Regions from separate parts of the Olleya sp. KJ81-1 genome, predicted to be linked through region 2. Evidence: riboswitches for the same ligand, from Rfam matches in the RefSeq annotation. Region 2 holds a riboswitch; the other holds the start of a gene.
The links. Region 2 has a riboswitch for S-adenosylmethionine ahead of AC0L3M_RS03940 (Na+/H+ antiporter NhaC family protein). Riboswitches for the same ligand answer to the same signal wherever they lie in the genome.
Positions count from the first base shown of each region.

Region 1: linked by a shared signal. The riboswitch ahead of AC0L3M_RS14665 (O-acetylhomoserine aminocarboxypropyltransferase/cysteine synthase family protein) and the one ahead of AC0L3M_RS03940 (Na+/H+ antiporter NhaC family protein) in region 2 are both predicted to bind S-adenosylmethionine.

Region 1 covers NZ_CM147854.1:3,136,225-3,144,049, reverse strand. Annotated here, with positions in the region: partial or broken gene metH (methionine synthase) at 1-24, opposite strand, end outside; gene AC0L3M_RS14680 (homocysteine S-methyltransferase family protein) at 24-1,025, opposite strand; gene AC0L3M_RS14675 (alpha/beta fold hydrolase) at 1,022-2,038, opposite strand; gene AC0L3M_RS14670 (OsmC family protein) at 2,040-2,492, opposite strand; gene AC0L3M_RS14665 (O-acetylhomoserine aminocarboxypropyltransferase/cysteine synthase family protein) at 2,586-3,878, opposite strand; SAM riboswitch class I at 4,000-4,123, opposite strand; gene AC0L3M_RS14660 (phosphoenolpyruvate carboxylase) at 4,353-6,932, opposite strand; gene metK (methionine adenosyltransferase) at 7,280-7,825, shown strand, end outside.
Region 2 covers NZ_CM147854.1:845,997-853,821, reverse strand. Annotated here, with positions in the region: gene nfsB (oxygen-insensitive NAD(P)H nitroreductase) at 1-571, opposite strand, end outside; gene AC0L3M_RS03970 (alpha-ketoglutarate-dependent dioxygenase AlkB family protein) at 792-1,421, opposite strand; gene AC0L3M_RS03965 (BCCT family transporter) at 1,429-2,373, opposite strand; gene AC0L3M_RS03960 (BCCT family transporter) at 2,400-2,936, opposite strand; gene AC0L3M_RS03955 (AraC family transcriptional regulator) at 3,114-4,010, shown strand; gene AC0L3M_RS03950 (aspartate/glutamate racemase family protein) at 4,018-4,773, opposite strand; gene AC0L3M_RS03945 (hypothetical protein) at 5,021-5,668, shown strand; SAM-I-IV-variant riboswitch at 5,853-5,951, shown strand; gene AC0L3M_RS03940 (Na+/H+ antiporter NhaC family protein) at 5,999-7,300, shown strand; gene AC0L3M_RS03935 (TetR/AcrR family transcriptional regulator) at 7,416-7,825, shown strand, end outside.

The DNA of each region.
Region 1 (7,825 bases), 1.1 Mb from region 2:
TTTTTGACAGTCGCAGTCGTCCATTATGCTAATTGTTTTATTTGTCTTGGTTTATAGCTTTTTACAACCTGAGCAATTGCTTTAATATGTTCTGGATTTGTCCCACAGCAACCTCCAATAATATTAATTAAATCGTCTTTTAAATATTCTTCAATTAAGTTTTTCATTTCTTCTGGAGTTTGATCATATTCTCCAAAAGCATTTGGTAATCCAGCGTTTGGATGTGCAGACGTGTAAAAATCTGTTTGATTTGATAGACGTTTTAAATAAGGTTGTAATTGCTTTGCGCCTAAAGCACAGTTAAAGCCAACACTTAATAAAGGCACGTGAGAAATTGAAGCTAAAAAAGCCTCAACTGTTTGACCTGACAGCGTACGACCAGAAGCATCTGTAATGGTCCCAGAAACCATAATTGGAATGTCTATATTTTGTTCTTCTTTTACTTCTTCAATTGCAAATAATGCTGCTTTTGCATTTAAAGTGTCAAAAATAGTTTCGACTAGCAATAAGTCTACTCCTCCATCTATTAATGCTTCTACTTGTTGCTTATAAGCTATACGTAACTCATCAAAAGTCACAGCTCTAAATTCTGGTCTGTTAACATCAGGACTAAGGCTTGCAGTACGATTAGTTGGCCCAATGCTTCCTGCTACAAAACGAGGTTTTTCGGGATTTTTATTAGTGAATTCCGTAGCAACATATTTAGCAATTTTAGCCGATTCAAAATTAAGTTCGTATACTAAATCTTCCATGTCGTAATCTGCCATAGCGATGGTTGTACCAGAAAACGTATTAGTTTCAACTATATCAGCACCAGCTTCAAAATACTTACGATGTATGTCCGCAATAGCATTGGGTTGGGTTAATGACAGTAAATCATTATTTCCTTTTAAAGATGTTGGATAGTCTTTAAAACGCTCGCCTCTAAAATCTTCTTCAGTAAAATTATAGCGTTGTAACATGGTACCCATAGCACCATCAAGCACTAAAATTTGTTTTTTAATGACTTCTCTGATACTACTCATACACACTTTTTTAATACTGCTTCAAATTTGTTTATTGACACTTCTTTACTTTTAAAAATTGGGTTTAATAATCTAGACAACTGATCAAATTCTATTAAAAAAGCATCATGACCATGCAGTGATTTAATCTCACCAATAGTTACATTTTGCTTGACTGATTTTAAATCAATATAAGTTTCCCAGTTTTCATCAGCCTTAAAAAACAAATCGCTATTAATTGTTATAATATGTACGTGACCTTTAATAACTGAAGCCACGTCTTTAAAAGGTAATCGTCCTTTTGTTATATCAATAGTCTTTAGAATTTGATTCATTAATTTATAAGCTGACAAATGAAATCTGCTATCCAACTGGTCTCCATGATAACTTAACCAACTTTGGACTTTAAATAAAGATTGTGAATTTTTACCACGAGAAAACTTTTTTGTCAAAGATTCTGGCGTACGATATAAAGTCATAGCGTGCATTCTCGCATCTTTTAAAGGCTGATTTGAATTGTTTAAGATTGCGTCCTGAATATGGCAATTTGCGGTAATCCAATCCGTCACTTTCCAATCTGTAGCAATTGGTATTACATGCTGTGCTAAGTTTGGTTTTAAAACAGCTAACTCCCAAGCTATTCCTCCTCCAACGGAACCTCCAATGATGGCATACAATTTATTAATTAATAAATGTTGAAGTCCTAAAGCAAAAATTTCGGCTATGTTTCTAGCTGTAAATTCCTGGTAATTATGTATCAGATTTTCTTCTAGATTATCATAACCATTACCTGGAATATTAAAAGCTAAAATGGTATAATGTAAGGTATCAATACATTTATTATCACCTATTAAATCATTCCACCATCCTTGGTCTCCAACCACATTAGAATTACCAGTAAGTGCATGATTAACCAATATAATTGGTGCTGTATGTAATGGTCTGCCAAATAATTGGTAAGACAACTTAATATCTGATGTCTTACCATTATTGTTAACAAACTCAGGGATATTTATATATTTTAAATCCTCCATTTTACTTTAAACTATATTCTTTTTCAACAGCTATTTTTATTGGCGTTTTATTTGACAAATTGTCTCTTACAGGACAACGTGCCTCAACAATCTCTAACCATTTTGCAAGTGTTTCTATACTTGCATCTGTTTTAGGGATTAGGTTTAGTTCTATTGTTTTAAAACCAGCACGCTCGTCTTGCGAGATTCCTAAGAATTTATTTGGATTGATTTGTCCTGAAACTTCGATATCAAGTTTTTCTATTTTAAAACCAAGCTCTTTTGCTACTAGGTGTCCAACTACATTTACGCAACCTGCAAAACCTGCTAAAATATACTCGACAGGGTTTGGACCTTGATCTGCTCCATTTAAAGTATCTGGTTCATCAACCACTAATTTAAACTGTCTAGCTTGTCCTATAAATTGAGTAGCAGAAGTACTGTTTCCTGTTACTGTAAATTTTAAATCACTCATATAAAATCACTTTAGAAATAACCTTCACACTTTAAAATGGCAACTAAAAAGTGTGACGTTATTTCGGGTTAAAAAATTAAAATTAAATTAGGTCTAAGCTAAAACGGTTTTGTTTACAACAGCAAAAGCCTCTTTTAAATCTGCTTTTAAATCGTCTATATTTTCTATTCCAACCGACAATCTGATTAAGTCTTTTGTAACTCCTGTGGCTTGTTGCGCTTCATCACTTAGTTGTTGATGCGTTGTACTTGCAGGATGAATAATTAGTGATTTAGTGTCACCAATATTAGCCAATAGTGAAAATAACTTAGTCGTATCTGCTATTTTTTTAGCCGATTCAAAACCACCTTCAACTCCAAATGTCACCACACCACTTTGTCCATTAGGCAAATATTTTTTAGCTAACGTATTGTACTTACTAGTTTGCAATCCTGGATAATTTACCCAAGTTACTTCTGGCTGTTCTTGTAACCATTTAGCTAATTGTAAAGCATTTTGAGAGTGTTTTAAAATTCTTAATTCTAAGGTTTCTAATCCTTGAATAATCTGAAATGCATTAAAAGGACTTAAAGCGCCACCATAATCACGTAAACCTTCAATTCTTACCTTTGCTATAAACGCTGCTGGTCCAATAACATCACTATAGACTAAACCATGGTATCCAGCAGAAGGCTCTGTAAATTCTGGAAACTTACCATTAGTCCAGTCAAAAGTTCCTGCATCTATAATGATACCTCCTAAAGAAGTTCCATTACCTGTAATATATTTTGTAAGCGAATGGATGACTATATTTGCACCATATTCAATTGGATTTAACAAGTAAGGTGTTGCAACTGTATTATCCACAATTAATGGCACTTTATGGGCTTTTGCATGTTTAGAAATAGCCTCTAAATCCAAAACATCCAATTTTGGATTACCCAAAGACTCTACAAATACAGCTCTTGTATTTTCTTGAGCTGCTTTACTAAAATTTTCTGGATCAGAAGGATCAACAAATGTGGTTGTAATACCATGTCGTGGTAAGGTTACGCTTAATAGATTATAGGTACCACCATACAAACTACTAGAAGCCACAATATGATCTCCTGCTTTTAATAAGGTTAATAATGTTGTAGAAATGGCAGCTGTTCCGGAAGCAGTTGCTACTGCTGCAATACCACCTTCTAGAGCTGCAATACGTTGTTCTAAAACATCGTTTGTTGGATTATTTAAACGTGTATAAATAAATCCAGGGACAGACAGATTAAAGCGTCCTGCTGCGTCATCCGAATCGTCAAAAACGTATGAAGTAGTTTGATAAATAGGAACTGCTCTTGTCCCTCCTGTTTTAGCAGTGTCATGTCCTGCGTGTAATGCTTGTGTTGCAAATTTTTGAGTACTCATTTTTCTAATTTTTGAGTTAATAAATAAATTAAACCAAAAGTCAAATAAGCTTCGTTTGAAGCATACTTAATAGAAAAATGTTAAAAAGAAAAACACTAACCACAGATGAGTAATTAGTTTTTAGTTATCTATCCAATGTATCGATTAATGAATCGAAAATTAAGTAGAATTTAGCACCTTCTTAGTAAGTCTAAGGGTTGCTAAGGCTTCAATGGGTCTAATCCCTCCACCTTTCTTGATAACATTTCAGTAAGTTTTTGAACTTTGTGAGTACAAATATTGCAAAATAAATATTTTAGAAACAAACAAAACGGAATAATTTTCTAAAAAATTAACTTTTTATTCATTAAACAGAAAATAATTCATATAATATTAAATTATACAGATTAATATTCTGTTATATTTAAAAATAGCAAGTTCAAAAAAATTTTAAACTTGCTATTTAATGTTATATTAAATGTTAATTGGTTATGATTAAGCCGAATTACGACTCGCATTTATATTACCAAATAACGATCGTGTTACTAATTTTTCATAAACAGCAATCAAATCGGTGTCTTTTACAGCTGCTTTTTCTAATTCCTGAATTTGTTTTAAAGCATATTGTTGTATTGTTAATAGTGGCAATACAATAGATTCTCTGACCCTAATTGAGGCTTTACCTGATGGCTCTTCTTCCATTAAATCTGTATAACCTGTTAATTTTAAAATCAATCGTTTTGTTGTTAAATACTCGTTATGTATAACATTCCAAAAGGCACCATATTCTGGATCATCACTCATATACTTTGTCAAATCAAAAAACGATTTTGATAAGGACATCATACTGTTTTCAATTAATGTTCTAAAAAAGCTAGAGGTTTTAAATAAGTTTTGCGCTTTTTCAAATTCGCCAGCATCTTCGTAATGTTTTAAAGCAGTCCCAACACCAAAAAATCCTGGTACATTTTGTTTTAATTGACTCCAAGATCCTACAAAAGGAATGGCTCTTAAATCTTCAAACACTAAACCTTCTGCTTTACCACGTTTGGAAGGTCTGCTTCCAATATTAGTTTTTGCGTAATATTTAAGTGTACTCATATGTTCTAAATATGAGATAAATTTTGGATGATTTTTAAAATCTACATACGCTTGATAACTTAGCTTAGCTAAATTATCCATAACCGCTCTATTTTCTGGAACCATGCGTAAATCCGTATCACTTAAACTATTATATATACCAGAACTTATTAATTGCTCTAAGTTATATTGTGAAGAATCTAAAGTACCAAAATTAGAACTTATAGTTTGTCCTTGGATAGTTAATTGCACTTCTTTATCCTCTATAGTTGGTCCTAAGGACGCATAAAAATTGTGTGTTTTACCACCTCCTCTTGCTGGTGGTCCACCACGACCATCAAAAAATATGACAGTTACATCATATTTTCTAGATATAGCTGTTAAACGTTCTTTTGCTTTATAAATAGCCCAATTAGCCATTAAATAACCTCCATCTTTAGTTCCGTCGCTAAAGCCTAACATTATAGTTTGCTTATTTCCTCTAGATTTTAAGTGTTTAGCATAAGCAGGATTTGTATATAAATCCTCCATTACTATATGTGCATTTTCTAAATCTGTAATAGTTTCAAAAAGAGGTCCAATATCAACCGTTAGCTTATCATTAAATGCTACAACTTTAAGCATTGCAAATAACTGCATCACATTTAAAGTGGTTTGATTATTACTAATAATATAACGGTTTGCAGCCAACTCTCCATTAGTTTCCTGAATTGATTTTAAAGCCTTAATAGTATTTAGTGCTTTTAGCGTTTCTTCATCTTTAATTAAAGACAAATCCACTGTTCCTTTAACTTCAGACAAAACCTTAACTTGTTCCGCTTCTGAAAGACTATGATAATTACTCGGAATATCCTTGCTTCCGTTAGCAATCATACTATCCACCATTGTTGTAAAAATTGAATGATGCACTCTACTATCTTGACGTATATCTAAGCTTGAAAAATGAAAACCAAATAAATGAATTTTGTTAAGTAAACTAGTTACTTCGGTAACGTAAAGCGATTGATGCTGATCAATTATGATTTGTCTGATGGCTTTTAATTCTGAAACAAATTCGTTTAAAGTTAAACTTGATTCTTCATGAAGCACCTTTTTATATAACTGTGTTTCTATATGTGATATACGCGCTTCAACACCTTGAAAGGTTAATTTACGTTTTAATTTTCTGACGTCTTTATGGTAATTTTTAATAATAGTTTCGTGTAACCTTTCTGCGACTTTAACTGTAATTTCTGGTGTAACAAATGGGTTTCCATCTCTGTCTCCTCCTGGCCAAAAACCAATATTAATAATATCGTTATCTATATGTTTCCCGTCAAAAATATTTTGTTGGATATAGTCATATATTTTTCCGAAGGATTCATAAAACACATTTTCTAGATACCAGATTAAGCTAACCGCTTCATCGTAAGGTGTTGGTTTTTCATGTTTAAAAAATGGTGTTTTTCCTAATTGTGCTAACAAATCATTAATACGTAGTAAGTCGTTTTCTCTAACTGCTTCTGTCAAGTCTGTGATAATTCCTAAAACAGTACCAGGATAAAATTGTGTTGGATGTGCTGTTAGCACAATTCTAACTTTAAATTCTTCTAAATACTGACGTAACTTATCTAGCTTTCCTTCTGCAACAGCACTTTCTTTTAAACTTCTAAGTGTACCAATTCCGTCCATATTATTAACAATCGGGAAAGCAGCATCCTCTATCGCATCAAATAAAACGACTTGTCTTTCTATATATTGAATAAACCTAAACAACAAATCTATCTTGGATTTGTCTGAACGTCTAGCTTGATATTTTTTAAAAAACGTATCTACAATAACGGTTGGATTATGCCCATCTTCAAACCCATTTTTGCATGTTTCATGAAACAATGGTAATAAAACACCTGTTTTAGTAATTGTATCAAAAGGAAGAGTCATAAAAATACCATTATATATTTGATATTTAGACAATACATTTTGATTGAAACGCGTTAACTTAGGCTGTAAAGGCATAATTTTTATTTTTAGATAAGTTATAAAGTTAATGAACAATAGGTGACTTTGATAAAATGATTGAAATTTTTAGGAATTATTAACTAATAGCACTGCTTTATATGAATTACATAATTAAATCTTCATATTTTGATTTTTACTAAATGTAATTATGATTGGCAATTCCATCAATTAACTATTTTTAACGGTATGTTTTGATAAAAACTACTTTATTTTCTTACTTTTGCTGCTCAATAAATTAGAGGACGGATTTGACTGATTGCAACCTCATTAAAAAATGCTAAAGGCAGTGTAAACTTCCTTAGACGCTTTCGTCAAATCTATTATATACATTTTAAAAAACAAATATGGCGTATTTATTTACATCAGAGAGTGTGTCTGAAGGACACCCAGACAAAGTAGCAGATCAAATTAGTGATGCTTTAATAGATAATTTTTTAGCATTTGACAAAGACAGTAAGGTTGCTTGCGAAACTTTAGTAACAACAGGACAAGTTGTTTTAGCTGGAGAGGTTAAATCTAACACGTATTTAGACGTACAACAAATAGCAAGAGACACCATTAATAAGATTGGATATACTAAAAGTGAGTATATGTTTGACGGTAATTCTTGTGGTGTGTTTAGTGCAATACATGAGCAATCGGACGATATTAATCGTGGTGTTGACAGAGCTAGTAAGGAAGAGCAAGGTGCTGGTGACCAAGGTATGATGTTTGGTTATGCAACGCGCGAAACTGAAAACTACATGCCTTTAGCTTTAGATTTATCTCATAAAATCTTAATTGAATTAGCTGAGTTACGTCGCGAAAGCAAAGACATTACTTATTTAAGGCCTGACTCTAAAAGTCAAGTTACTATCGAGTATAGTGATGATAATGTACCACAACGTATT
Region 2 (7,825 bases):
AAGACACAGCGACTAATGATGTATATCCTTTTTCTCTTAATCCGAATTCTTCATCTAACGCTTTTACATCGATTCCTTCCATTGGTGTCGCATCAATTCCTAAACTAGCAACACCTAATAAAAAACTACCAATATTTAAATACACCTGTTTTTCCATCCAATGTTGTAGGTCTTTTAAATCATACTTGTGAATACCTGCAAAAGTTTTGACAGCACCTAGAAAACCATTTTTGATATCTTCATTAGGGAATCTACCATCCTTATCTTCCCTATCTGCAATATGTTGGTAATACTCATCATCTGCATCAATTTTTGAACAAAATAAAACTACAGCTGAAGCATTAGTTACTTTAGGTTCGTTAAAACTGAAAAAGCCTTGTGTTCCTTTTGCAACACGCGCTTTACCTTCTGTCGTTTCAGCAACTATAAAGTGCCAAGGTTGTAAGTTGACGCTTGAAGGACTCATTCTTAGTAGGTTTTTGATTTCAGCCATATCTGCATCAGATATCTTTTTGGTTGCATCGTACTCCTTAGTTGTGTATCTCCAGTTTAAAATTTCTTTTAAATTCATTTGTATGTGTTTTTATGAGTTGATTAATAATTACTCTGCAAAGGTATATACACATACTTCTTTTTTTAGTGTACAAAAAAAGGTAATACAGGTACAAAAAGAGGTTTTTTAAGGGTTTTTTCTTAAAATTTTCATAAAACGGGTAATAAACAAGGTTTTTTTACGCTTAAACGTACATTAAGTAAATGTTAAACCTTTATTAATACAATGTTTAAAAATTTTAAACAATCCACCTGAATGTAAGATTTATCCTAGGTGATATTTGTTTTGCTGTTTTTGGAATTTTATGTTTCCAATTTTCTTGTGTAGCGCCTTGCATTAATAGTAAACTGCCATTTGCCAAAGGAATATCTACACGTTTTAAATCCTTACGAGAGACGTGTTTTAGCTGAAAAGGTCTTGTTGCACCAAAAGTGACAGAAGCAATAACAGTATTTTTACGTTGGGCTCCTTTATAATCTTGATGCCAATCTACACTGTCTTTTCCGTCACGATAATAATTAAGCAAACAACGTGTAAATTTGATGTCGACTTCTTTTTCAATTCGGTTTTTTATGAATAACAAATCGTCATTCCATAAGTGCATTTTACTTTTGGTGTTGGTGTACTTAATGTCTTTACTAATATCACCATACCAAGCGGTAAGCCTTGGATAATCTACCAATTTACCGTGAATCGTAATCTGTTCTTGTTGCCAAGGTGTGTTTTTCAGTAAATTTTTATATAACGTATTGCTTTCTTCTATACTGAAGAAATTTTCGAATAAAATAACATCTGCTCCAGGTAAATCGTATACTCTTTTATGGACTTCTTCTGTAGAAAATAAATTTGTTTGATTGAATAAATCCATAATAATCTTATTCTAAATTATTAGCTTTTAGTCGTTTTTTCCTTAAATCCTGTATAAAAAAGCCAAACATAATAATGATAAAAAATGAAAACGGTAAGGACGTTATAATTAATAAACGCTGCACAGCCTCTAGAACATTGACATTGGCTTTAATGTTTCCTAAAAGGATTAAAGCAATGGTTGCTAATAAAATGAAAACAGACCAAATAACACGATGTGTTTTACTTGGATTTTTAGAGCCTTTATCTGTAAACATACTCAACACAAATACAGCAGAATCGACCGAAGTGATTAAAAAACTAATTAATAAAAATATAGAAGTGATGTTTAAAAATGTAGCAAATGGATACTGCTCGAAAAACACAAAAATAGATGAGAATACATTCCCGAATTCGTTATTATATGTTCCCCAAGTTTCAATTAAATTGAATGCTGAAGCGCCAAAAACAGAAAACCAAAAGAAGGTTCCGATAGACGGAATAATTAAAACACCTAATAACAATTGCCTAATAGTTCTTCCTTTAGAAATACGTGCAATAAAAATGCCTGTAAAAGGTGCCCAAGCTAACCAAAATGCCCAATAATAAAAGGTCCAACCGGTTAAAAACTCTAAACCAGGATTGTAATCTCCAAGCGCCAAACTAATTGGTACAAAGTCAATAATATAATGGTATGTTACTGTAAAAAAGGAAACCAAAATACCTTTAACATCACTAGTAAAAAAGATGAAAAACAGAATAACCAAAGTGACAATAATATTTAATTTTGAAAATATTTTAATCCCTTTATTTACACCTTGCCAAGCAGAATAACAGGCAATTGTTGCGATTAAAACACAGAGAATTATGGTTGTAGTTATCCCAAAATTAGCATTAAAAACATGATTTAATCCGCCATTAATTTGTGTGGTTCCTAAGCCAATTGCTGCTATTAATCCAAAAATTGTGGTGATAATCGTTATAATATCTACACTTGCTTTTAAGGGTTTATTTTTAATACGATCTTCGATGGTGGCACTAATTCTGACTTTCTTTTTTTAACATGCAAAGCATAACCAACAATAACTGCAAATAGTCCGTAAAATGCCCAAGCTGTAATTCCCCATTGATAGAATGTAAATTCTAGCGCAAGCGTTTCATTAGGTAAATTGGATTTAAAAGGTGGGTTTTGTTGCATAAAAACAGGCTCTTGCACTGCTCGTAACAAAATACCAGATCCCATTCCTGCACTGTATAACATGGCAATCCAAGACCAAAGCGAGTATTCTGGTTTGGTGTTTGGTTTACCTAGTTTTATTTTTCCGTATTTAGAAAAAGCAACCAATAACAATGCTAAAACACAACCAAAACCTAAGTATAAATAGAAATATCCAAAATAATTTCTAACCCATAATGAAGCGGTTTCAATTGCATGATAACTTGCTTCTGTAGCAAAAAACACAATTAAAGTGCAAATAAAAATGATACCTACAGAAATAGATAAAATAGAATGTTTTTGAATGTATTTTAAAAACAAATGGATATTTTTTTGTAAAAATAGACATTTCTAGGTGAAATCGATTCTAGAAATTCAAGGTTTTAAGGTAGATAAAAAGGAAAATTATGTATCTAAAAAGGTTTGAATAGTGAATTAATAGTTTTTAAATCAATAATTCTCTAGATTTGTACTTGATTATCCATAAAACATATCATTATGCAAGTATTAGAAGCCTATAAACCTTTTGAAATACAAGAAATAGAATTAACAGAATGGAAACAACGTCCTGTTAAAAACAACTTTTTTGAATTGGTTTTAATTAAAGATGGCGAAGGTACGCAGTGTATTAATTACAACGATTACAACTATACAAAAAACAGCATGTTTTTGTTACCACCATTAAAATGCCATTCTTTTACTATTGAAAAACCGACACGTTTTGTGTTTTTAAAATTTACAGATTCGTTTTTTAAAAATGTAAACAGAATTACTATTGATAGAAACGAATGGTTTAAAGAAGCTGCTTACATACTCTCTAATTACAACCAATTACCAGGAGATATTATTAAAAATGAAATGGACAGGAACCATTTAAACAGCCTAGTAACTATGATTTTACAAGAATCTAGAAATTATGGTGAAGAATCTGTTAACCTAGTAACTAGTTTAATGACAAGTGTTTTAGAGTTGTTAATACGAAATATAAAAAAAGGAAGTTATTTTGAAGTTCCTAAAAATAATTCGGATGATAGGATTACAAAAATGCTAACTTATATTAATGAAAACATTGATAAAACTGAATTGCTTAAAGTTGAAAATTTAGCCGATGTTTTTATGATGTCTTCTACTTACGTAAGTGAATATTTTAAGAAACAAGTAAATATGTCTTTAAGAGAATATATTATTAAAGCGAAGCTGAAATTAGTTGAAATACGCTTGTTAAATTCAGATTTCACATTAACACAAATTGCAGACGAGCTTGGTTTTACAGATGTTAGCCACTTATCTAAAACGTTTAAGCGTTACGCAGGTACTTCTATACGTGAGTTTAAAAATAATGGTGAGTATATGTTGTTAAAACGCGGTAGTTGCGCGCCAACTATTAGAGCCTAACGAGTAGTTAAGCTATTAATTCCATTTTTTTAGATTCGCGTATTAAAGCAGCAGCCAAAACGGTTGTTGCATCAATAATTAAGCTGTCTTCAATTTTTTGATATTGAATAGCAAGCGGAATTTCAGTACATCCTAAAATTACAGCTTGTGCGCCTTTTCTAGATAAATAAGTTGCTGCCATACTTAGGTTTTCTTTTGCTTTTTCGTTTACCGGATTTGAAAATGCTTTAATTCCGTAAGATGTATCATAAATTGAAGGATGCACAAATAAATCCTGAATATCTTCGGAAGGTTGAATGACTTCAATATTGTATTTTGCTAGAACTTCAGGATAGACTTTTGCTAAAATAGTTCCTGTAGTTCCTAAAACACCAACTTTGGTAATTTCTGGATGCTTTGTAGAAATATGAAGCCCAACTTCTTCTATTAAATTAACTAAAACACAAGATTCTGGTATACTTTTTTCAATTAAACTTAAAATTGGTTTAGCGTGTGCTGTATTGCACGGAATAGCAATAATAGACGATCCACTAGCGATTAAAGACGCAATAATTTCTGCTATAGCAATACCAGGATTTATTTCAGTTTCGCCTAAAAGATATTTAGTTCTGTCAATAATTTTATGAGGCACAGAGAGCATTGACACTGGTAAATGATCTTGATCTGAAGTCGCTTCGGTTAAATCGTATACCTTTTTAATTAAGTCAATACCAGCGTAACTACCTACACCACCAACTATACCAATCATTTTGTTTATCATCATAAGTTCTTCTTATAAATTATAAAAGAATAAGACGCCAAATTAAAGCTGTTTAAATCAAATTTTATCTAAAATAAATATTAAACTTTAAATTTATTTAGTTTTAGACTGATTATAAATTAACAAAACAGGTATATGTTGATAATCATTTAATTATATTTGAATGTAATCTATTACATTTTGTAATGTTTAAAATTAAACCTTCTTTTTTTGACATCCTTTTTTTATTGCTGTAATAGCAGTATTGATTATGAGTGTCTCACTTACATCTAAAAAAGATTTGATTTATATCTCTCCTATAGTTATTCTAATTTTAATTTGTAAATATGTAAGTGTTACTAAAAAGAAAGCCGATCCTAAATTTTTACTAGCTTTACTGGCTTTTCTGGTTTTAAATATAATTAGTTTTTACGCTTTTAATAAATATTTTAATACCATTAGCTTATTAACTTCAGGATACCTTATACTTTTTACCTTGATTTTAAAAAAGTATTTAATAAAAAGTAAATTAAAATCTTATCTGTCATTATCTGTTATACTTGGCGTTTTTTTAGTTGGATATGTAATTTATGCAGTGGTAGATTTATTGATTGATCAAATCCCGAATTACAACATAATATTCATGTTTATTTGTGCGTTGTGCTTATTTATTTATGCGATCACTTTTGCTATGATTTATATTAGTGATAATTACCCTACTGGTACAATTTTGTTAGCCTCAGGTGTAGCCACAATTTTCAACCTTGGCTTATCTCCAATCAATGAATATTTTCTTTATAACGAAATTTTCACCTTATTAATATTGTTTTGTCATTACTTGTCGCTTTATCTTTTTATGACATTTATTTTAAAAACTAAAGTTGTCAAAGACAATGATATTTCTAGTAAATATTTTTAATTATAAACAACTGTTTTTAAAACTATTACACAATCCTACTTAACTAATCACTTAATATAATCGAACTTGTGAAAACAGTAGTTTTTAATCAGGTTTTCAACATAATTTATCTCTTATATTTTTATAAATTTTAACGTATTTTAATATTTTGGTATAGCTTTATGCTATACATTTGCCGACTTAAATAAATTATCAAGAATCTCAATAAAAGGAGATAGCAACCTGCAATAACAAGCAAGGTGCTAAATAGATAAGCCAAGTATTTGGAACAAATGTTAAATCATATGTCTTTTATTTGCTGCTATTTCCTTTTAAAAATGAAAAGGAAACATGGCAAAGTCAAAATCAATTACTCCAAAATTTTCAGCATTAATACCATTATTCGTATTTGTATTTACGTTTTTAGGTGTTGGAATTTATCAAAACGATTTTTACGCATTACCAGCTCCAATTGCTGTTATAGTAGGTATAATTGTGGCATTTTTAATGTTTAAACAATCCATAACCTCTAAAATAAATACGCTGCTTAAAGGTTGTGGTGATGATAAAATATTAACCATGTGCCTAATCTATTTATTGGCTGGTGCATTTGCAACTATAACTAAAGCTACTGGAAGTGTAGACGCTATTGTAAATCTTGGATTGGATTATATTGCTATACAATACATCTATTTTGGCGTGTTTATAATAGCAGGTTTTTTATCTGTATCTACAGGTACATCTGTTGGTGCAATAGTTGCATTAGCTCCAATTGTGATTGGTTTTGCAGATAAAAGCAATGTAGATTTAGGGATATTATGTGGTGCATTACTTGGTGGTAGTATGTTTGGAGATAATCTTTCGGTAATATCAGACACAACTATTGCAGCAACACAGTCATTAGGTTGTAAAATGAGTGACAAGTTTAAGCAAAATATTAAAATCGCTTTGCCTGCAGCTTTAATCACTATAGGTATTTTAATTATACAAGGTTTTGGATTAAAAGCTGTACCGACAGATGCTATTACCTACACCTACTCCATTATAAAAATCACGCCTTATCTATTGGTTATCCTACTTTCTATTATTGGTATAAATGTATTTGTAACGTTGCTATTAGGCGTTATTGCTGGTGGACTATTAGGAATTATTTATGGAGATTTCACATTAATAGAGTCTACTAAAATCGCATACAACGGTTTTACCAGTATGACTGAAATCTTTTTGTTATCTCTATTAACAGGTGGATTAGCTGCTTTAGTGGACAAAAATGGAGGGATAAACTATATTCTTAGTAAAATTAAAACTTTAATTCAAAGTAAACGTTCTGCACAACTAGGTATTGCTGCATTGGTTGGTACAATTAATATGGCAATTGCTAATAATACAGTTTCTATTATAATAGCTGGTCCAATCGCAAAAACAATCAACGATCAATATCATTTGGACAACAAAAAAACTGCTTCTATTTTAGATATTTTTGCTTGTATTATTCAAGGAATCTTGCCTTATGGCGCACAAGTCTTAATGATACTTAGTTTTGCAAATGGTAAAATTGATTATCTAGATTTAGTTGCAAACACCTGGTATTTAGCGTTGTTATTCATTTACACAATCATTTATATTAGCTTTAAGCCTTTACGTTTACGCTAGTGTTACTATGATTTGATCTTTTGGTTTTATACTTAAATCATCATAAATTAAATCTTTGTTAAAAAAAGAATGAACATTCATTTTTGCATATCTTTGCACAAGAATTTAAACAGAAATGGCAAAACTTCAAAAAAGTATAGATAAACGTAACGCATTGGTAAAGGCGACAATCGAGTTGGTTAACAACAATGGTTTTCATGCGACACCAATGAGTAAAATAGCAAAAATGGCTAATGTCTCACCTGCTACAATCTATTTGTATTTTGAAAATAAACAAGATTTAGTAAATAAGACTTACGTCGAAGTTAAAGCAGACTACACAAAATATGCTTTTGAGACTTATAAAGAAGATATGCCTATTGAAGCTGGCTTTAAACTAATTTGGAACCGTATTGCAGACTTTAAATTAAAAGAAAGTGAAAACGCAATGTTTTTAGCACAATGTGATAACACTCCAATGATTGACGAGATAAGCAGACAAGAAGGTATAAAACACTTACAACCACTGCTGGACCTTTGGGAACG